DNA from 3 places in the Mesorhizobium sp. WSM4847 genome. Region 3 is predicted to be linked to each of the others. Evidence: riboswitches for the same ligand, from Rfam matches in the RefSeq annotation. Region 3 holds a riboswitch; each other region holds the start of a gene.

Region 1 (7,219 bases), on a different contig from region 3:
GCCGGCGAGATCGGGTTCCAGGAGCGCGATTTCGTCTTCGTCGATCCGCCGATGACCCGACGTGCGGCTTGCAAACCGGTCGAGTTCGCCCGCATCCCGCGGCGTTGCCAGAACGAGCGTTCCGGCCCGCGTGACATGACCCGGCAGGACCGCATCCCACCAGTCGGCGGCATCGCGTCCGAGATCCAGCACCGGCTGCTCGGCGCTTTCGCGCTCGCACCAGGGCGCCAGCATGCCGCCGGCCATCCATGATGCGTTGCCGCCAAGGCCATGCCGGGTCTCGGCAATGGTTACCGCAGCACCGCGGGCGGCGAGTTCGAAGGCGGCGGTGAGGCCGGCGACGCCAGCCCCTTTGACCAGCAGCCTCATGACGGCTCCGGCATCTTCGGCATGGGCGGTTCGCCGTCCACCGGCATATAAAGATTGCCGCCCTCGCGGTACTTCGCGGCCATCGCCGCCATGCCCTCTTTCTGTGCCTCGGCCCGAATGTCGTGGGAGATGCGCATCGAGCAGAATTTCGGCCCGCACATCGAGCAGAAATGCGCCAGCTTGTGCGCCTCCTTCGGCAAAGTCTCGTCGTGGAAGGAGCGCGCGGTTTCGGGGTCGAGCGACAGGTTGAACTGGTCTTCCCAACGAAACTCGAAGCGTGCGCGGGAAAGGGCGTCATCCCTGACCTTCGCCGTCGGATGACCCTTGGCGAGATCGGCGGCGTGCGCGGCTATCTTGTAGGTGATGACGCCCGTTTTGACGTCGTTGCGGTCGGGGAGACCGAGATGCTCCTTGGGCGTGACATAGCAGAGCATCGCCGTGCCGTACCAGCCGATCATTGCCGCGCCGATGCCTGAGGTGATGTGGTCGTAGCCGGGTGCGATGTCGGTGGTCAGCGGCCCAAGCGTGTAGAAGGGCGCCTCGCCGCAGACTTCGAACTGCCTGTCCATGTTCTCCTTGATCTTGTGCATCGGAACATGGCCCGGCCCCTCGATCATGACCTGGCAATCCTTGGCCCAGGCGACCTTTGTCAACTCGCCGAGCGTTTCCAGTTCGGCGAACTGCGCCGCGTCGTTGGCGTCGGCGATCGAGCCGGGACGAAGGCCGTCGCCGAGCGAGAACGACACGTCGTAAGCGCGGCAGATGTCGCAGATTTCCTCGAAATGCTCGTAGAGGAAGCTTTCGCGGTGATGATGCAGGCACCACTTGGCCATGATGGAGCCGCCGCGCGACACGATGCCGGTGACCCGGTCGACCGTCAGCGGGATGTAGTGCAGCCGCACACCGGCATGGATGGTGAAATAGTCGACGCCCTGTTCGGCCTGTTCGATCAGCGTATCGCGGTAGATTTCCCAGGTCAGGTCCTCGGCGATCCCTCCGACCTTCTCAAGCGCCTGGTAGAGCGGCACGGTTCCGATCGGCACAGGCGAATTGCGGATGATCCATTCGCGGATGTTGTGGATGTTGCGACCGGTCGACAGGTCCATGACGGTGTCGGCTCCCGAGCGGATCGCCCAGACCATTTTTTCGACCTCTTCGGCCATCGACGAGGTGACGGCTGAATTGCCGATATTGGCATTGATCTTGACCAGGAAATTGCGGCCGATGATCATCGGCTCGCTCTCCGGGTGGTTGATGTTGGCGGGAATGATAGCCCGTCCGCGCGCTATCTCGTCGCGCACGAATTCCGGCGTGACGAAGTCCGGGATCGCCGCGCCGAAAGAGTTGCCGTCGCGCTGCATCCCGCCGCGTAAGCTCTCGCGGCCGAGATTCTCGCGAATGGCGACGAACTCCATTTCGGGGGTGATGATCCCGGCGTGCGCATAGGCAAGCTGCGTCACCGCTTGGCCCGTTTTTGCCTTTAGCGGCCGGTGGCGCACGGGAAATTCCGGCGTCAGGCGCTCACCTGACGCAAAGCCGTTGTCCTCCGGCCTGACACTGCGGGCATCGTGGAATTCGACGTCGCCGCGCACCGTCACCCATTCATTGCGAAACCTGGCGAGGCCCTTTTCGATGCTGGTTTCGACAGTCGGGTCCGTATAGGGGCCGGACGGATCGTAAACGGTGACAGGCGGTTCGCCTGCCGTCGGATGGACGGCGATTTCCCGCATCGGCACCCTGATCTGCGGGTGAATCAGGCCGGGTTTGTGGATTTTCCTTGAGGCGGGCAGCGGTCCCGTCGACACGGCGGGGGAAATGGCATTCATTTTGAGGCTCCTTTGCTCATGCATTGGAGACCCAGTTCTGTGCCGGAAGGATGAAAAGACGCTTCTGCCTGCCTGCTTACAGGTTTTCGGGCATGGACTCCCGCAAAGCGCTTGCACCGTCCCTACGCCAGTATGAACTGGATCAGGTTCAACGGGTCACTGCGCCGCGAAAGCCAGCAGTATCTCAGCCCCTTGCCGGGACCCCCCTGGTGAATGGGTCAAATTGAGCGGGCGATCGCCATTTTGTCAAGCGCATTCGGCCCATCAATCGGCCTGCTGGGCGCGCGCGGACGAACTATTGAGCCTGCGTTAGCCATTTGGGCTGCGGCACAGCCTGCAGCAGGCTTTGCGTATAGTCGTGGCGAGGCGCTCCGAACAGCGCCGCGGTTTGGCCTTCCTCGACAATCCGTCCGTCTTTCATGACCATGATCCGGTCGGCAAAATGGCGCACGATCGGCAAGTCGTGGGTGATGAAAATATAGGAGAGGCCGAGCCTCGTCCTGAGGTCGGCCAGAAGGTCGATCACCTGCGCCTGGATAGAGACGTCGAGCGCCGAAACCGCCTCGTCGCAGACGATCAGTTCCGGCTCGCTCGCAAGTGCGCGCGCAATGGCGATGCGCTGCCGCTGGCCGCCGGAAAACTGATGCGGGTAGCGCTCGGCGTGCTCCGGCAACAGCCCCACCAGTTCCAGGAGCTCTGCCACGCGAGCCTTCCACCTGTCCTTCGGCAGGATATCGCGGTGGATCACCCAGGGTTCGGAAATGATGGCGTAAACGCGCATGCGCGGATTCATCGAACCGTATGGATCCTGGAAGACCATCTGGACCTTGCGCCGAAACGCCATGAGGCGCTTCCCATTCATGTCGAAGATGTTCTCACCGGCAAAGACCGCCTTGCCGGCGCTTGGCGCGTTCAGCCCCAACAGCATGCGCGCGACGCTCGATTTGCCGGAGCCGGACTCGCCGACGATGCCGAGCGTTTCTCCTCTCCTGACCTCGAAGCTTATGTCGTCCACCGCCTTGAACGTCCGCTTGCTGCTAAAAGCTCCGGAAGCAAGCTCATAGTGCTTGGTGAGATGTTCCACCTTGAGCAGCGTCTCGCCGGCGATCGCCGTCGAACGCCTGTTCGGCGCCTCCGCTGCGTTGCCGTGGGGCAGGGCGGCGATGAGGCGGCGCGTATAGGGGTGCTGCGGATTGCTGAAGACCTCCTTGGCGATGCCTGTCTCGACGACCTTGCCGCCGTTCATGACGATGATCCGGTCCGCCATGGACGCGGCGACTTCGAGGTCGTGGGTGATCATGATCAACGCCATGCCGGTTTCGCGCTGGAGATCGCGCAGCAGATCGAGGATCTGCGCTTGCACGCTGACGTCCAGGGCAGTCGTCGGCTCATCGGCGATCAGGATGTCCGGTTTCAACGCGATCGCCATGGCAATCATCACGCGCTGGCGCTGTCCGCCCGAGAACTGATGCGGATAGAAGTCGACGCGGTTTTGCGGCTCTGGAATGCCGACGCGCCGAAGCAGTTCTATCGTCTTGGCGCGTGCGCCCTTGCCGCTCTCTGCGCCGTGGCTCTCATAGACCTCCTCGATCTGGCGCCCCACCGTGTAGACCGGGTTCAAATAGGCGAGCGGATCCTGAAAGATCATCGCAATCCTGCGGCCGTTGATGCTTCGGCGCGCCTCGGCACCGAGGCCTGACAGTTCGACGCCATCGAAGAGGCAGGAGCCGGCCACGATGTCGCCTGGCGGACAGTCGATGAGATCCATCACCGTGCTGGTGCTGACGCTCTTACCCGAACCGCTTTCGCCGAGGATCACCAGCGTCTCGCCACGGCTGACGTGGAAAGAGACATCGTCGACGGCGCGTATCGGTTCATCGTCCGAAAGAAAATCGACGGTCAGACACTCCACCTTGAGAATGGTCGCGTTGCTCATCGGGCAGCTTTTCGCAATGTCTGAAGGCGCCAGCGTTGCTGCGGATCGGCGACGGTGCGCGCCCAGTTCGAGAGGATGTTGAGCGACAGCGTCGTCAGCATGATTGCAAGGCCCGGCCAGAATGCGATCCACCAGGCGGTGGCGAGATAGCCGCGGCCGTTTGCGACCATTGCGCCCCAGGTGAAGTCGGGTGGCTGAATGCCGAGGCCAAGGAAACTCAGCGCCGATTCCGACAAAATGACGGTCGCGAAATCAATGGCTGAAATCGTCACCAATGTCGGCAGGACCAGGGGGGCGATGTGCCGGATGATGATCCGGGCCGGCTTCGCGCCCATGGCTCGCGCCGCGCTGACGAACATGCGCTCGCGCAACTCCAGCACTTCCGCGCGCGCCGTTCTGAGGTAGATCGGCATGCGCGTCACGGCGAGAACGATCACCAGGTTGGTGATGCTCGGACCCAGCGTGTAGAGAACGATGAGCGCCAGCAGCAGCGAGGGAAAGCTCATGACGACATCGGCGAGGCGCAGGATGAGATGGCTGTACCAGCGCTCCGAATAGCCCGCTATCAGGCCCAGCGTTCCACCGACCAGCATCGACGCGAACACCGCCGCCGCGGCAATGCCGAATGTGTTCTGCGCGCCGACAATCAGCCTGGCCAGGATGGGCCGGCCGAGGGTGTCGGCGCCAAGGACGTAGATCCAGCCACTGGCCAGCGAGAACGGGGCAAGATTGCGCTGGCGCAGGCCCAGCCGCGAAGCGGCATCGCCCACCAGCCACGGGCCGAGGACCGCAGCGAGCACGACGATCACCAGGAAAATGGCGGCGGCGAGCGCAAGCCTGTCGCGCTTCAAATAGGCGAAAAGCACGCGGCCGCTGCCTGGAACGGCCGCCGGCTTGATGTCGGGGGTGATGATCGTCATGGCTCAGTACCGGATGCGCGGATCGAGAACCGCGTAGAGGAGGTCGATCGCGATGTTCAGGATGAAGATGGCGGTTGCCGTCACCAGGATGGTCGACTGGACGACGGCAAAATCGCGCTGCATGATCGAATCGATCATCAGCTTGCCGATGCCGGGCCAGCCGAATATCGACTCCACGACGACGGCGCCGTTGACGAGGCTGGTCGCCAGGTCGCCGGCGACCGTGACGACGGGCAGCAGCGAGTTGCGAAGCGCATGGCCGAAGATGATCTTCTGCCGCGGCAGGCCCTTGGCCCTTGCGGTCTTGATGTATGGAGAGGCAAGCGCCGACAGCATGGTTCCGCGCACGACCTGCACCAGGAGACCGAAAGGGCGAAGCATCAGCACGAAGGTCGGCATGATCCAGTGGACCCAGGTGCCGGTGCCCGATGTCGGCAAAAGCCCGAGCCCCACGGCGAAGACAAGGATGCCGACGATGGCGACCCAGAAATCCGGCGCGCTTGCGCCGGCCAGCGAGACGAGGCTGGCGATACGGTCGAAGATGCTGCCTGGCCACGCGGCCGCCAGCGAGCCGACAAGGATTGCCAAGGCGGTCGACAGCGTGATCGCGACGACGGCCAGCTTCAGCGTTTCCGGGAACGCCTCGAGCGCGACCTGCATCGCCGAGCGGTTCTGGCGCAGCGATTCACCGAAATCCAGCTGCAGCAGATCGCGCAGATATCCCAGAAACTGCCAATGGATCGGCTGATCGAGGCCGTTCAACCGCGCGAACGCGGCCCGAGCTTCTGCAGTCGAGTCCAGAGGCAGGTACAAGGCGGAAGGATCGCCGGTGAGCCGTGTCAGGAAAAAAACCAAGGTCAAAAGACCGATGACCGACAGGATGCTGTGCGACGCCCGGCGTCCAAGATAGATTATCATTTCGGATGCCCTTCGGCGGATATCGACGGAGGCAGCGGGTCAGGGGGCGCAGGGCGACGACCGCCTGGCACCCCCGTATCGCTCAGTCTTTGATGGCGATATTGGCCAGCGGTATTTCGCTGTTGGTGGTGATATCGGGCTTCCATTCCAGCCTGGTGCCAACCCGGGTATAGCCGATCATGTGGAACATCGGGATGTCCGCCACCACTTCGTTGCGGGCCTTGCCGAAGATCGCCTTGAAGCTGTTGGTGCGGGCTTCGCCGGTCGCCGCCAGTGCCTCGTCTATCTGCTTGTCGAATGCCGGATCGGCCAAGGTCGAGTAGCTGCCGCTCGATCGATAGAAGATCGGCACCGTGAAGGCCGCATCGCCCTTGTTGTTGTCATGCATCATCTGCAGAAGATTGGGGCCGCGCTCCGCCGGGAACGGCTTTTGCAGATAGCGCAGCCAGTCGGCGACATCGAGCATGGTCAGCTTCACGTTGAGGCCGGCATCCTGCCACATCGTCATCATCGCCTCCATCGCTTCGGCGCCGTTCGGATAGATGCCGTTTCGCCCGATGAGCTTGATCTCGGTGTCGACCGCGACGCCCGCCGCGCGCGCCTCTTCGATGAGCTTTTTCGCCTCTTCCGGATCATACGACCAAGGCTCGAGCGCATCGTCATGGCCGTTGATCCCGGAGACGACCATCTGCGACGCACGCTTGACGTCGTCGCCGAACAGCTGGGCAAGGCCTTCCCAGTCGATCGCCAGGTTGAGCGCCTTGCGCACGCGCAGGTCGTCGAGCGGCGGCTCGGCGGCATCGATGCGGATGGCGGTGGTTTCGGAGTTCAGGTAGGCGAAATCCGTCTCCGGATTGCTGGCGTCCTGGATGGCAATCGACGGTGTCAGGTCGGCTTCCCCGGTCTCCACCATGGCGGCTCGAATCGAGGATTCGGGTCGCCAGACATAGGTTGCCTTGGTGATCTGCGGCTTGTTGCCCCAATAGCCGTCGAACGCGTCCAGCACCACGGTCTGCGGGGAAAAGGTCGACAGCGTGAACGGGCCGGTGCCGACCGGATCGTTCACCGCCTGGTCGACCGGCGTCTTCGGCGAGACGATCATGACCACGCTCAACAGCGTCGGCATGATGGGCTCGGGCCTGTCCGACTTTATTTCGACGGTCAGCTTGTCGAGCGGCGTCAGCGTCAGTTTGGCATCGCCGAATTTCGCAATGTTGCTGCAGGTAAGCTTGCCGCTGATCATCCTGTTG
Region 2 (7,219 bases), on a different contig from region 3:
CGGCATCACCTGAATATCGACACACCTTATCTGTCGGTGATGATCTTGACCTTGTCGCCGGCCGAAACGGCTGCGCCGGGCGACATTGCATTGAGCACCCTGAACAGGTCGAGCTTGCGGTCGACGCCGACCATCTGCGCCGCGAGCGAACCCATGGTCTGTCCGGGCCGGACCGTGACGACGCGGATATGCAGCGGCTTCAGCTCTGCTTTTTCGGCTGCGCTCAAGATCCGGAACGAGCCGCTGACCGAGCGCGCCACCGCGTCCAGCGAGGTGCTGGCGGAGGGGGCTGCCGTCAGCAGCCGGTAGACCTGGCCGCCGGCGCGGATCACCGCGATGCCGAACTGCCAGCCCTCGGCGCTGGCATGCGCCGTCGCCGCCTCGTTGCCGTTGATTGTTTCCTGGCGCACGCTGCTTTCGTCGAGACCGGCCACCCAGCCGCTGCGGAGGTAGTCGGTCAGCGATCGGTTCCTGTCGATCGAGACGCCGTCGAAGCGGATCGCTATGTCGCCCGGCCCGGTTGCCGTCACCGCCGCGGCCGAGTTGTCGATGATGAAGCCGTCGGGCACCGAGAACGACACGCCGAGCCCCGGATGCAGGAAGGTTTCGCCACGCACATAGCCTTCCTCCGGCGTATCGCCGTAGAGCAGCCCGTCTATGCCGGCGAGGAAGGCGTCGCGGTCGCGCGTGCCGACGCCGGGCGCGCCGAACTGGCGGGCATGGCGCTGCGCCAGATCGATGCGTTGCGGCGTGTTCGGGTGCGTTGCCAGGAAGTCGAGGCTGGCATCGGTGGCGCCGCTGATCGAGCGGAAATCGGTGTAGGCCGACATGGACTGCAGGAAGCGGCCGGCGGCAAACGGATCGAAGCCCGCCTCGCCGATCGACTTGATGCCGATGCCGTCGGCCTCCAGCTCCTGATTGCGCGAGAACTGGGCAAGCCGCAGCTTGCCGCGGATCAGTGCCGCCTTGGCGGTCGGGCTGTCGCCGAGCACATCCGAGACGACTTTTGTCGCAAAGCCTTCCTCGGCCTCGAGCTGCTGGCGCTGCAAGCCGTGGTTTGCAGTGACATGGCCCATCTCATGCGCGATGACCGCGGCGAGCTCGGCCGAATCGTTGGCCAGCGCCAACAGGCCGCGCGTGATGTAGAGATAGCCGCCAGGCAATGCGAAAGCGTTGACGTTGGGCGAATTGAGGATCGTGATGCGGTAGGTCTGGCTCGGGTTGGCCGAAACCACCGTCAGGCTGCCGACGACTTTGGCGACCATGCGCTCGAGCTTGGGATCGGAATATTCGCCGCCATAGGTCGCGAGGATGCGCGGATGCTGCGCCTTGGCCATTTCGGCGACCTTGCTGTTGGCGGCAACATTGTCGACGGTGACCGGTTTGCTGGAAGGCTGGAAGCCGGATTCCTGAACGTCCGGAGGCGTGAACATCTGGCAGCTTGCCAACGCCATGGCAAAGCCGGCCAGCGCCAGGAAGCGCGCCAGCGGTTTCCTTCTCACTCTGTCTGTGCCGGTCGGCAGAACAGCTTCCTTTCGGCTCTCAGCACATGGCCCGAAAATCGGGCATCGATTTTCAGATCATGCGCAAAATCAACTGCCACAGCGTCCTTCGAGCCCACGAGCGCGGATGGCACCGTAGTGGCAAATCACAACCTATGCCGGACCAGTATCGGAGGACCTAGCCACACTACTTTGACCATGGCAAGCAAACGCCACATCGCCTGAAGCCGGTTTGGCCGTAAATTATGTCCGCTTCCGGGCAACATCTCGTGATCCTGCGCCAAACGGACCTGCACCGATATAGCGCCGGAAGGCTTCCGGTCCAGCCTTGGTAAAAAAATCGGCGACAGTCCCGGTTGCGGCAACCGTGCCATTGTCCAGGAACACCATGTCCTGGCCGATACGGTGGGCGTCCTCCGGCTGATGGGTGACGAACAGCACCGTCATGCGCCGCTCCGCATGGACGTCGGCTACCAGATCGAGCATGTCGTCGCGCAACGCCGGTCCGAGCGAGGCGAACGGTTCGTCGAGCAAGAGCACCGGCCGGTCGCGCACCAGGACGCGGGCGAGTGCGACGCGCTGCCGCTCGCCGCCGGAGAGTTCGCGCGGCAGGCGCTGTTGCTTGCCGGCAAGGCCGACGCGCTTGAGCGCCGCGGCGATTGCAGCGTGGTCGGCCTCGGTCAGCCTGAGCGACGGCGAGCGGCCAAGGCCGACATTTCGTTCGACCGAAAGATGGGCGAAGAGATTGTTTTCCTGGAACACCATCGACACTGGCCGCGCCGAAGGTGGTTTACCGCCGACGTCGCCGCCACCGATCAGCACGCGGCCCGATTGCGGCGTCTCGAAGCCGGCCACCAGGTTGAGCAGCGTCGATTTTCCCGAGCCGCTCGGCCCCATGATGGCGGTGATCTTCGAGGCGGCGAACTCGACATCGAATAAAAACGGCGCTTCGCCATAGCTGAACGAGACCTTTTCCAGCCGCACAGCCGTACCGTTTTCGCTGTTGAGCATCATGATTTTTCTCCCCGTCCCAGCCAGTCCGCGGCCAGGACAAGCGCGAGACAGACCAGGCCGAGCAGCAATGCCAGGCCGGCCGCGTCCATCGTGCGGTAGCTGCCCATGCGGGCCAGCAAGAGATAAGGCAGCGTCTGCAGGGAGTCGCTGCCAAACAGGGCAATGACGCCGAGATCGCCGAGCGACAAAGCCATCGCGAACGCGAAGCCGGTGGCGAGCGGCCGCCGCAGCGACGGCCAGTCGACCAGCCGGAAACGGCTCCAGCCCGAAATGCCAAGCAGCAGACAGAGCCGTTCGTGACGTTCACTCGCCGCATCATAGCCGGGGCGAATGGCGCGGATGGCAAACGGCATCGCCATCACCGCATTGACGGCGACGACCATGACAGGGGCGATGGCAAAGACGTCGCTGACCGAACGCAGCAGCAGGAACCAGCCGGCGCCTATGACGACGGGCGGCACGACGAGGACGAAGCCGGCGCCGGTATCGGTGGCGTGTTCGAGCAGCGTCCCGGCGCCGACGCGACGCCTCAAGGCCAGCGCCCGTCGTGCCATGACCAGCGACAGCGACAGCGCCACTGCGAGCAGCGCCGCCAGCAAGGCGAGCACGGCGCTGGTCAGCGCCGCTTGCCGCACCGCGCTCTCGCCCGCCAGCCGGCCGAGATCGGCGCCAAGGCCTGACGTCACCGTGGCCGCCATCGGCCCGGCGACGAACAGCAAAGCGAGGATGATCAATGCTGCGTTCAGCACGGTCTCGGCGGCGCCGGCCGAAAGATAGCGGCGCGAAGCCACCGGCAGGTTGGCGTCGCCGACGGTATTGGCGCCGAGCCGCATCAATGCCAGCACGACGACGAAGGTCAGCGCGATCTGCAGCACTGTCAGCGTCACCGCTCGGGCAGGATCGAAATCGAAACGCAGCGCCTGGTAGATGGCGACCTCCAGCGTTGTCGCACGCGGCCCGCCGCCCAGCGTGAGTACGATGGTAAAGGATGTGATGCAGAGCATGAAGACAAGCCCGGCGACGCCCGGCAGCGCCGCGCGCAGCGTCGGCCATTCGATCAGCCGGAAGGCGGGCCTGGCGCCCATGCCAAGTTGGCTCGCCAGCCGCCACTGGTCGGCCGGCACTGTCGCAAGCGCTTCGAGGAACAGCCGCGTCGCCAGCGGCAGATTGAAGAAGACATGGGCGACGAGTATGCCGGACAGGCCGTATATGCCCGGCCAGCCCTGACCGCCGTTCGCGCTGAGCACGCCGGCGAAATAGCCGGCACGGCCATAGAGTGCCAGAATCCCGAGTGCTGCGACGATGGCCGGCAGCGCGAGCGGCACGGCGAAGAGCTGCAGGATCAGGCCGCGACCAAAGAAGCGCGGATGCCGCGACAGCGCCCGCGCCACGAACAGCGCCGGCACGACGGAGAGCAGCGTCGACAGCAATGCCTGCCACAACGTGAATCGGGCGACGCGGAAGAGGTAGGAATCGAAGGCCGACGCGGCGCCGGACGGATCGCGGGCGCCTTCGACGATGAGCCCGGCGAACGCGCCGCCGATCAGCAGCGCAACAGCGGCAAGCGCGATGGTGCCGGCGGTGATGCGGGGATCTCTACGATGGCCAGTGTGCATTCCGCGCTGCCCAACTTAACGGCGGGCGCTGAAAGATGGGATGTGGCTGAGGTCGAGTTCCCGCCCACCCCCCTCTGGCCTGCCGGCCATCTCCCCCACAAGGGGGGAGATTAGAAGCTTCACCCTCGCCTCAATCCTTCGACTGTTGCGATTGGCGAAAGCGGAAGTGACATCCGATCTCCCCCCTGGAGGGGGAGATGGCCGGCAGGCCAGAGGGGGGTGGCGTGGAGCGAACACCATGCAGAAATCTAAGTCCTACTTGCTCATCACCGACAGCCATTCGTCGACCCAGGCCTTGCGGTTGGCGGCGACCTCTTCGGGGCTTAACAGCAACGTCTTGGTCGGCTTGACGAGCTTGTCGAAAGCCGGATTGAGCGGCTTCTCGGTCTTGCCGGCAGGGAACATCCAGTTGGTCTCGGGAATGACATCCTGGAATTTCGGCCCGGTCATGAAAGTCAGGAACTGTTTCGCCAACGGGTTCTTCGCACCTGATTTGGTGATGCCGGCAACCTCGATCTGCAGATACGCGCCCTCGTCGAAGGACGCTGCCTGATAGCGTTGGGTGTTTTCGGCGACCATGTGATAGGCCGGCGACGTGGTATAGGACAGCACCATCGGCGCCTCGCCCTTGGTGAACAGGCCGTAGGCCTCGCTCCAGCCCGGCGTCACGGTGAGCACCTTTGCCTTAAGCTTGGCCCAGGCTTCGGGCGCCTTGTCGCCATAAACCGACTTCACCCACAACAGCAGGCCGAGACCGGGCGTCGAGGTGCGCGGATCCTGAATGACGATCTTTTCATCGGCATTGCCCTCGACCAATTCCTTCAGGCTCTTCGGCGGCGTCTTCAGCTTTTCGGTGTCGTAGACGACGGCGAAATAACCATAGTCGAACGGCACGAAAATATCGTCGCTCCAGCCGCCCGGCACCTTGACGTCGATGACGGCACCATGCGGCGAAAACAGGCCGGTGGCCTTGGCTTCCGCCGTCAGATTGGTGTCGAGGCCGAGCACGATGTCGGCCTTGGTCGTGGCCCCTTCCAGCCTGACGCGGTTGAGCAGGGCGACGCCGTCGGCGACCGCGACGAATTCGAGAATACAGCCGCATTCGGCCTCGAACGCCTTCTTGACCGCCGGGCCTGGACCCCATTCGGCGGTGAAGCTCTCATAGGTATAGACGGTGAGTTTTTCCTGCGCGGATGCCGGCCCGGTGCCGGCGAGAACGGTCGCCGCGAGCAGCACTGCCGAAACAAGTGTGTATAAAAACGTGCGCATCGGCGCCTCCTTCGTTGGCGTTGAAGGGAATTGAGGCGTCGGGTTGTCCGAAACGTCTAATCCCTCCGCCGGTACAAACCGGATCAGGTTCAGCGGGTTGGCAGGTTGCCTCTCAGCCGGTCCGCGAAGATCGCGTCCAGCACCCCGTTAGAGCGCTTCGACACATAGGCCCGGCCCATCTGCGGCGCAAGCGGAAGTTTGCCGGGCATCCAGACCGCGGCCTTCCGTTTCGCAAGCAGGGCTGGTAAGGGCCACGCATATGAGCAAATTCACCATCCTGCTTGGCGGCGACCTTATCCGCACGCCGCTGCTCGACCGCCAGGTCGAAGGCACGCGTGTCATCGCCGCCGACGCCGGCATCAGCCATGCCCGGACTCTGCGCCTGACGCCGGAACTCTGGGTCGGCGACTTCGATTCGGTGCCGGCGGATTTGCCGGACGAGCTCGCCGCCGTGCCGCGCCAGGTGTTTCCGGCAGAAAAGGACAAGACCGACGGCGAACTGGCTATCGCCGCCGCGCTCGAACGCGGCGCGACCAGCCTCGTGCTCGCCGGCGCGTTCGGCGGCAAGCGCACCGACCACGCCTTCCTGCACCTGGCGCTCGGCGTCCGGCTGGCCGAGGCAGAGACAGAGGTGCTTTTGACCAGTGGCGCACAGGAAGGCGTCCCCTTGCTTCCCGGAAAGGCCGGCTTCGACTACGCCGACGGCACGCTGTTTTCGATTCTCGGCTTCTCCGACCTTGCCGGTCTGACCGTGACCGGCGCCAAATGGCCGCTGAACCATGTCGAGGTGGCGTTCGGCTCGTCGCTGACCATTTCCAACGAGGTCAAGGGCCGGCTCGAAGTCGCGCTGGGCAGCGGCCGCGCGCTGTTGCTCGCCCATCCATTCCCCCTACCTGAAAGCTGACATGGCGCCGCTGCTTCTCAATCTCGACGGGATAAAACTGACCTTCGGTGGCACGCCGCTGCTCGACGGGACGGAACTGACGGCGTCGGCGGGCGACAAGATCGCTCTGGTCGGCCGCAACGGCTCGGGCAAGTCGACGTTGCTGAAGATCGCTGCGGGATTGATCGAGCCGCAGGATGGCGAGGTGTTCCGCCAGCCTTCGGCAACAGTGCGCTACCTGCCGCAAATGCCCGACATGGATGGTTTCGCCAGCGTCCGCGCCTATGTCGAGGCGGGGCTCGGACCCGCCGACGATCCCTACCGCGCCACCTATCTGATGGAGCATCTCGGCCTGTCCGGCGAGGAACGGCCGAACGATCTCTCCGGCGGTGAAGCCCGCCGTGCTGCCCTGGCACGCGTCATGGCGCCGGAGCCCGACATTCTCCTCCTCGATGAGCCGACCAACCATCTCGACCTGTCGGTCATCGAATGGCTGGAGGAGGAGCTTGCCCGCACCTCTTCGGCGCTGATCGTCATCTCGCACGACCGCCGCTTCCTCGAGCGCGTGTCGCGCGCCACCGTCTGGCTCGATCGTGGCCAGACCCGCAGGCTGGACAAGGGTTTTGGCCATTTCGAGGAATGGCGCGACACCGTGCTGGAAGAAGAAGAGCGCGAGCAGCACAAGCTTGGCCGCCAGATCGTTCGCGAGGAGCACTGGTTGCGCTATGGCGTGACGGCAAGGCGCAAGCGCAACATGCGCCGGCTCGGCGAACTGCAGACCATGCGCCAGCGCTTTCGCGGCCATCGCGGCGCCGAGGGTGCGGCGACCATGGTGGCCAGCGACGCCGCCGAATCCGGCAAGCTGGTGATCGAGGCCAGGAACATCGAGAAGAGCTTTGGCGACCTCACCGTGGTCAGGGGTTTCTCGACCCGCA
Region 3 (7,219 bases):
CGAGGTCGCTGTTGACGGCGGTCGCCAGCCAATCGCCTTCATAGTCGAGCGCGGCAAGCAGTTCGGCCAGGGTTGAGGCGTCAATCTCAAGCGCTTGGCCGTTGACGATCAGTTTCATTGGCAGGCTCCAAGGATTTGTCGTGACTGAAGACGAGTTCGGCCGCCTGGCGCGCCATGGCGGGCGCGAGAAGAAAGCCATGGCGATAAAGCCCGTTGATCGCGACGGTGCTTTCGCGTGCTTCGACACGCGGCAGATTGTCGGGAAAGGCTGGGCGGACGCCGACACCGGTTTCAACGATCTCGGCCTCGCCAAAGGCCGGATGGAGGGTATAGGTCGCGCCCAAAAGCTCCATCATGGAACGCGCCGTGACCCGTCCAGCGGACTGGCTCTCGATCATCGTAGCGCCGGCCATGAAATGGTGGTCAGTGCGCGGCACTACGTAGAGCGGAAAGCGCGGATGAAGCAGCCGGACCGGGCGCAAGAGCGAGACATCGGGCGTGCGCAGGATCAGCATCTCGCCGCGAACGCCGCGCAGTCGGTCGTCTTCCGCCGCGATGCCCGTGCAGTCGATCCGGCGATCGAAACCGCAAACATGCCGGGCCTTGGCGCCGAAGTGAAATTCGACTCCCATGGCTGCGAGTTTGTCGTGAAGCGCAGCCATCGCCCGGCGCGGGTCGAGATGGGCTTCGGCGGGGAAGAACAGCGCACGGTGGAAATGACCGGCGAGGTCCGGCTCGAACTGTGCGATTTCGTTTTCATCAACAGGCCTGTACCCCGACGTGCGACTGGCAAACCGGTCGAGCTCGGCCGCATCGCGCTGCGCGGCCACGACCAGTGTTCCGGCCCGCGTCACCTGCCCGGGCGTTGCCGTATCCCACCAGTCGGCGGCGTCGCGTCCGAGATCGAGCACCGGCTGCTCGGCGCTTTCACGTTCGCACCATGGCGCCAACATGCCGCCGGCGAACCACGACGCATTGCCGCCGAGGCTATGCCTCGTCTCGGCAACCGTCACTGCCGCGCCGCGGGTGGCCAGCTCGAAAGCTGCGGTGAGGCCGGCGACGCCGGCCCCTTTGATCAACACCTTCATGACGGCTCATGCGCCTCCGGCATGGGCGGGGCGCTGGTCTCGTCCGCTGGCACGTAGAGATCGCCGCCCTCGCGGTATTTTGCGGCCATTGCCGCCATGCCCTCTTTCTGTGCCTCGGCGCGGATATCGTGGGAAATGCGCATTGAGCAGAATTTCGGGCCGCACATCGAACAGAAATGTGCCAACTTGTGCGCCTCCTTGGGCAAGGTCTGGTCGTGGAAGGACCGCGCGGTCTCGGGATCGAGCGACAGGTTGAATTGATCCTCCCAGCGGAACTCGAAGCGCGCGCGGGAAAGGGCATCATCCCTGAGTTTCGCCGCCGGGTGTCCCTTCGCCAGGTCGGCGGCATGCGCGGCTATCTTGTAGGTGATCACGCCAATCTTGACGTCGTTGCGATCGGGAAGACCGAGATGTTCCTTCGGCGTGACGTAGCAGAGCATGGCCGTGCCGAACCAGCCGATCATCGCCGCCCCGATACCTGAGGTGATGTGGTCATAGCCCGGCGCGATGTCGGTCGTCAGTGGTCCAAGCGTATAGAACGGCGCCTCGCCGCAAACAGCGAGCTGCTTGTCCACGTTCTCCTTGATCTTGTGCATCGGTACGTGGCCGGGCCCCTCGATCATCACCTGGCAATCCTTGGCCCAGGCGATCTTTGTCAACTCGCCGAGCGTATCCAGTTCGGCGAACTGCGCCGCGTCGTTGGCGTCGGCGATCGAGCCGGGACGAAGGCCGTCGCCGAGCGAGAACGACACGTCGTAAGCGCGGCAGATGTCGCAGATTTCCTCGAAATGCTCGTAGAGGAAGCTTTCGCGGTGATGATGCAGGCACCACTTGGCCATGATGGAGCCGCCGCGCGACACGATGCCGGTGACCCGGTCGACCGTCAGCGGGATGTAGTGCAGCCGCACACCGGCATGGATGGTGAAATAGTCGACGCCCTGTTCGGCCTGTTCGATCAGCGTATCGCGGTAGATTTCCCAGGTCAGGTCCTCGGCGATCCCTCCGACCTTCTCAAGCGCCTGGTAGAGCGGCACGGTTCCGATCGGCACAGGCGAATTGCGGATGATCCATTCGCGGATGTTGTGGATGTTGCGACCGGTCGACAGGTCCATGACGGTGTCGGCTCCCGAGCGGATCGCCCAGACCATTTTTTCGACCTCTTCGGCCATCGACGAGGTGACGGCTGAATTGCCGATATTGGCATTGATCTTGACCAGGAAATTGCGGCCGATGATCATCGGCTCGCTCTCCGGATGGTTGATGTTGGCTGGAATGATAGCCCGCCCGCGCGCCACCCCGTCGCGCACGAATTCCGGTGTGACGAAATCGGGGATCGCTGCGCCGAAGGCTTCGCCGTCGCGGTCAAGCTTGCCGCGCAGGATCTCGCGACCAAGGTTTTCGCGGATGGCCACGAACTCCATTTCAGGCGTGATGATCCCGGCGCGCGCATAGGCAAGCTGGGTCACCGCCTTGCCCTGCTTGGCCCTGAGTGGCCGGCTGCAAATGGGAAACTCCGGCGTCAGGCGCTCGCCCGCCGCAAATCCGTTGTCCTCCGGCCGGACGTGGCGGCCGTCATAGTCCTCGACATCGCCGCGTGCCGTGATCCATTCGTGGCGAAGTCGGGCAAGGCCCTTTTCGATACTGATTTCGAGGGTGGGGTCGGTATAGGGGCCGGACGGATCGTAAACGGTGACGGGCGGCTCACCGGCCGTCGGATGGACGGAGATTTCGCGCATCGGCACCCTGATCTGCGGGTGGATGGCACCGGGCCTGTGGATTTTCCGCGAGGCGGGCAGTGGTCCCGTCGAAACCGCTGGAGTGAGGGCATTCATCGTGAGGCTCCTTTGCTCATGCATTGGAGACCCAGTTCTGTGCCGGAAGGATGAAAAGACGCTTTGGTTGACCTGCTGAAACAGGACCTCGGGCGTAAACTCCCGCAAAAGCGCTTGCACCGTCCCTACGCCAGTATGAACTGGATCAGGTTCAACGGGTCACTGCGCCGCGAAAGCCAGCAGTATCTCAGCCCCTTGCCGGGACTCCCCTGGTGAATGCCTCAGGTTGAACGGGCCGGCTCCGATTTGTCAAGCGCATCCGGGTCCGGCCGAAAGCAGCTATCGCCTAGTTGGCGGCATCCGTTATCCGCTCAAGGCGTTTTTCAAGCGCCGGTTCTCCCGCATCTATCCGGCGCTGCTGGTTTTCGTCCTCGCTTCGATGGTTGCCTTGTCCGGCACGTTTGTCGCCTTCAAATGGAAAGCGGCGCTGACGGCGCTGACATTCACCTACAACTATGCCGGAATTCTCGTCAGCCGCGCCGGCGCGCTCGACCATATCTGGTCGCTGTGCGTCGAAGAGCATGCCTATGTAATCCTGGCGCTGATCAGCTTTGTTGTTTCGGGGCGTGCCCGTGTCGTCATGCTGCTCAGCGCGCTGTCGGTGCTGGCCATGGCGAACGGTGCGATTTCGTACTGGGTCTTCGGGATCGACTACGAGACGACCTATTGGCGAACCGACGTGCACATCGCCTCGATCCTGCTATCGGCGGTGATATGCCTGCTCAAGGCCGACGACAGGCTGCCGGCGTTGTTCAAGGGGCCGCATGTCGCCATTGCGGCGTCCGTCGGAGCGGTTCTTCTGTTCATGGATGCGGTGCCGCCGATCCACTATCTGGTCGCGGTGCCGCTGTTGGCGCTCGCCGTCAATTCGCTCGACTTCAGGACTCGGTATCTGACCGGATTTTTGTCTTCCTGGCCGATGGCGACGCTGGGGCTGTGGTCGTATTCCGCTGTATCTGTGGCAGCAGCCGTTCTAAAAATTCGTCTATGCGCAGGGCAGTGCGCCGCTGCTGATGCTGGCAGGCGCGCTTGCGCTTTGTGCAGCTATTACATCGTCGAAAAGCCGGCTCGCGCCTGGCTGAACCGCAACTGATAGAGCTGTTGCCTCAGCCGGTGATCCGCACTGCCTTCTTGCCGCCGTGGATCACCGCGTCGACGACCTCGACGAAGCCGAGCGCGGCGTGAAAGGCATCCGAAGCCGGATTGGGCGGTTCGGCATTCACCTCGCAAGTGACGATGGTCTGGCCGGCACGCGAAACATGGTCGAATAGATCTTCATGCCTGCGGGCATGGCCGCGGCCACGCGCTTCTCCCGCGACGACGATACGGTCGACATAGACAAAGCGCGGATAGCGCTCGCGAAACCACAGGAAGTTCGGACTGTCGTAGCGGGCGTCCTGGTCGAACGTCATGATGAAGGCTTCGAGCGCACCGATGCGACGCGCATAAAACGCTTCGCCGAGCAGGAAGGACAGGCGTTCCGGCTCAAGCCACGACCTGCTGCGGCGTCAGTTTGGCAAGGCGCTGCACCATCTCGGCGCGATCGGTGCTGTCGGCGTCCGGCGGCTTGCCTTCATAGGTTTCGGGCACGTGGATCGCACCTTCCATCGCCGAGCGAATGGCGGCGGCCAGATCGCTCTTGCGCGCCGATTTCGGGACGAAGCCGGCTGCGCCGTAGGACAGCGCTTCGGAAATGATCTTGGGCTCCTCATGTCCCGAAGCGATGACCACCGGCAGGCGCGGATAGCGGGTCCGAAGCTGCAGCAGCCCGTCGAAGCCATGCACATCGGGCATCCTGAGGTCGAGCCGCGCAGAGATCGAATGGCAGTCCGCTGCGACTCAGACACTAGTCCTTCAGATGACCCAAACAGAACAAGAATCTTACTGAACCGAACTGATTTTGCAATGACGGTCGCCGAAGATGATTCTGAGCCACTGAGGAAACTTGACGAGTGCCTGGACGAAGCGTCCAGGCATTTCTCAGCCGTTCTTGCCGTGCCTCCGAAGCTCTCGATCTCGAGCGCTCATCGCAATGAGGGTAGCACAACAGGGTCAAGATGGGGCCAAGAGACATGTCCTGGACGAGTTATTCAGTGGCATTGCTAAGCGCCCTATGGAAGCCTCGCTGATCAGGCTATGAAGTCCAGCAACCAATGTCCGGGCATGATCGTCCGGGACCACATCTTGAACATCGTAATGCCAGACACCGAGGCCTCCAGTCGGGCCTCCGACATTCAGATTCACTCCGTTAGAACGAGCTTTGGAATCGCAGCACGCCGCCGAGGCTGTTCCTTTTGCCGACGTGAGCCGGGTTCATTCCGGAACGGTCGACGGCAGCGAACTTGGCGTAATGGGCATAATCGACTTCGGCTGTGACTGTGAAACCTGGAATGACCATATAGGCGACGTTTGCAGCCAGTCCGGAGTTCCTGAGCTGATCACCCGAGACCTGAAGGTTGAACGAAGTTTTCTCGTTTAACGTGTAAGTGGCGCCCGCCCAGAAAGCCCAATTGCCGCTCCAAATTTTGTAGAAGCCGCGACCGTGAGCGGCGACCGCGTTGGTTGGGTCATCGTTGAGATTGCCAATGGAGCCGTAGCCGAACATTCCGAATAGCGACAGGTCATCTGTGACATTGACATTGACTCGGAGCTTGCCGGCCAAGGCTTCATAGTCGCTGTCACGAGCCATTACGCCGGTGATCGCGCCCCAGCCCTGCGTCTGTTTCACGCCGAAGACGACGTGCGGAACATGGCTGTCGATAGTACCGACTACACCCGACCCTTGTTCAAGTGAAACCAGAGCCGAAAAGCCATTATCGGCATCGAAGTAATACTGAGCCACGTTGGTATCGAAGTCGCCGTACGGAACGAGTACGTTATTGAGCACGTTTCCGGCGTAGCCTGTAAACGTGTCGAAGGCCGACTCGTCCTTGCCAACTCGGAGGCCACCAAGCTGGATCCAGGCGGAAGCCAACTTGACGCCGCTGTTGAAGCTATAGTTGTGAGGGCTTTCCGGACCCGGATAAGCGTTGTGGTTGCCGAAGTTCACGCGAGTCTCAGTATGGGTCTTCAGTGCGCCTAGTTCGGTCTCCTGGCGCGTCCAAGTTTTGAACGTGAAACGCGTGTTGTTTCGCCAGGTGCCCTGAGCCTCGCCAGTTCTCACATCGAAGGTTCTTATCCCGTCATACGATCGGACATCGCTGAGGCCGACGTCGTAACGGATGTAGCCGCCGATGCGCACGCAGGTCTCGGTGTCTGGGATATGGAAGTAGCCCGAACCGTAGACGTCGCAGACCTTGACGTATTCGGTCGGACCCGGCGCGGAGACTTCGTCCGTCGCGCGAGCGACGGAAACGGAGATCAGGGCCGCAACTGAGCCGAGAAGAAGGCTGCTTACGTTCATTCTGGATCTCCAGTTCAAAGAATAAAAGGCGGACGCGTCAAAGGGCGAACCGGCGGCCTATCCCAGGACCAAAAACATGTGCATCTCGCTCCTCTTTCGTACCTGAGGAATGCGCGATACTAAGTTGACTAGAGGAGTTCCGCTGTGAGTAAGCCAAATTATACTTGTGATTTGCTTTATCGCAGTTCGACTTATGGAAGAAACAACTGTGGTTGGCTATCAACTGCCCGAAGGAGGTGAGATTCGACCTCCGTCCGGATCCAAAAAAAGGCAAAATCGCCTATTGCCTTGCCGCGCTTCCCACAACCATTCCTCATTCTTTCAGTACATGGGGGATTCAGCATTTCTGAACCAATATTCATCTCCGTTATTTGTGAGTTGGCCGTCGGCGTTCGATGCGGAGCAGCAAGCGACGTGCCATCCTGAAGAGGTAGCTCCGCGCTGACACTTAAATTGGCCGGCGCAACTTCGTCGCGCTCCCTTCTTTTTGCTTTTTGGGGGTCAGGCTGAGCACCGAGCAGACGTTTTGGGACACGGTTCGTATGTTCGATATGTGACACTTTCGTTCGATACCGACAGCACCTGTTTGCTGTGAAGCTTGGGTCGAGACAGCATGCGGCGGCGCCGCTCGGTACGTCAGGCGGGAGCATCTGGATCGTGCCAAGGAGGGCCCGTTTCGTTTTGCAGCGGCGCAATCGTTCACACCCCGTGCGACTCACCTAGCGCCCATTGCGGATCGGATTGGATGCATGCTCACGAGAGTAGTGTGGTTGGTTGCAGGGCCACAGCCTTGTCGATTTGGTCAAACAGGCCGACTCTCGACAGATCACGGTTTAGGTCTTATATAACCGCCCTAGAAAGAGTTAAGGTCGTTTGTATGAGACAAACATGCGCTC

What was found. A riboswitch is a leader RNA that binds a small molecule or an ion and turns the genes downstream of it on or off. The one in region 3 is predicted to bind thiamine pyrophosphate.
Region 1: another riboswitch for thiamine pyrophosphate. It lies ahead of thiC (phosphomethylpyrimidine synthase ThiC); the one in region 3 lies ahead of thiC (phosphomethylpyrimidine synthase ThiC).
Region 2: another riboswitch for thiamine pyrophosphate. It lies ahead of thiB (thiamine ABC transporter substrate binding subunit); the one in region 3 lies ahead of thiC (phosphomethylpyrimidine synthase ThiC).

Annotation. Positions count from the first base shown of each region.
Region 1 is NZ_JBVVPY010000006.1:88,446-95,664, forward strand. It holds gene thiO (glycine oxidase ThiO) at 1-369, opposite strand, end outside; gene thiC (phosphomethylpyrimidine synthase ThiC) at 366-2,195, opposite strand; TPP riboswitch at 2,297-2,413, opposite strand; gene AC0L28_RS10385 (ABC transporter ATP-binding protein) at 2,491-4,131, opposite strand; gene AC0L28_RS10390 (ABC transporter permease) at 4,128-5,051, opposite strand; gene AC0L28_RS10395 (ABC transporter permease) at 5,055-5,969, opposite strand; gene AC0L28_RS10400 (ABC transporter substrate-binding protein) at 6,052-7,219, opposite strand, start outside.
Region 2 is NZ_JBVVPY010000034.1:24,392-31,610, forward strand. It holds gene AC0L28_RS31505 (M48 family metalloprotease) at 27-1,454, opposite strand; gene thiQ (thiamine ABC transporter ATP-binding protein) at 1,746-2,516, opposite strand; gene thiP (thiamine/thiamine pyrophosphate ABC transporter permease) at 2,513-4,132, opposite strand; gene thiB (thiamine ABC transporter substrate binding subunit) at 4,388-5,401, opposite strand; TPP riboswitch at 5,445-5,558, opposite strand; gene AC0L28_RS31525 (thiamine diphosphokinase) at 5,661-6,305, shown strand; gene AC0L28_RS31530 (ABC-F family ATP-binding cassette domain-containing protein) at 6,307-7,219, shown strand, end outside.
Region 3 is NZ_JBVVPY010000012.1:142,277-149,495, forward strand. It holds gene thiS (sulfur carrier protein ThiS) at 1-118, opposite strand, end outside; gene thiO (glycine oxidase ThiO) at 87-1,088, opposite strand; gene thiC (phosphomethylpyrimidine synthase ThiC) at 1,085-2,920, opposite strand; TPP riboswitch at 3,025-3,141, opposite strand; gene AC0L28_RS18920 (acyltransferase family protein) at 3,147-4,013, shown strand; partial or broken gene AC0L28_RS18925 (GNAT family N-acetyltransferase) at 4,027-4,416, opposite strand; partial or broken gene AC0L28_RS18930 (response regulator) at 4,415-4,732, opposite strand; gene AC0L28_RS18935 (porin) at 5,169-6,323, opposite strand; gene AC0L28_RS18940 (hypothetical protein) at 7,212-7,219, shown strand, end outside.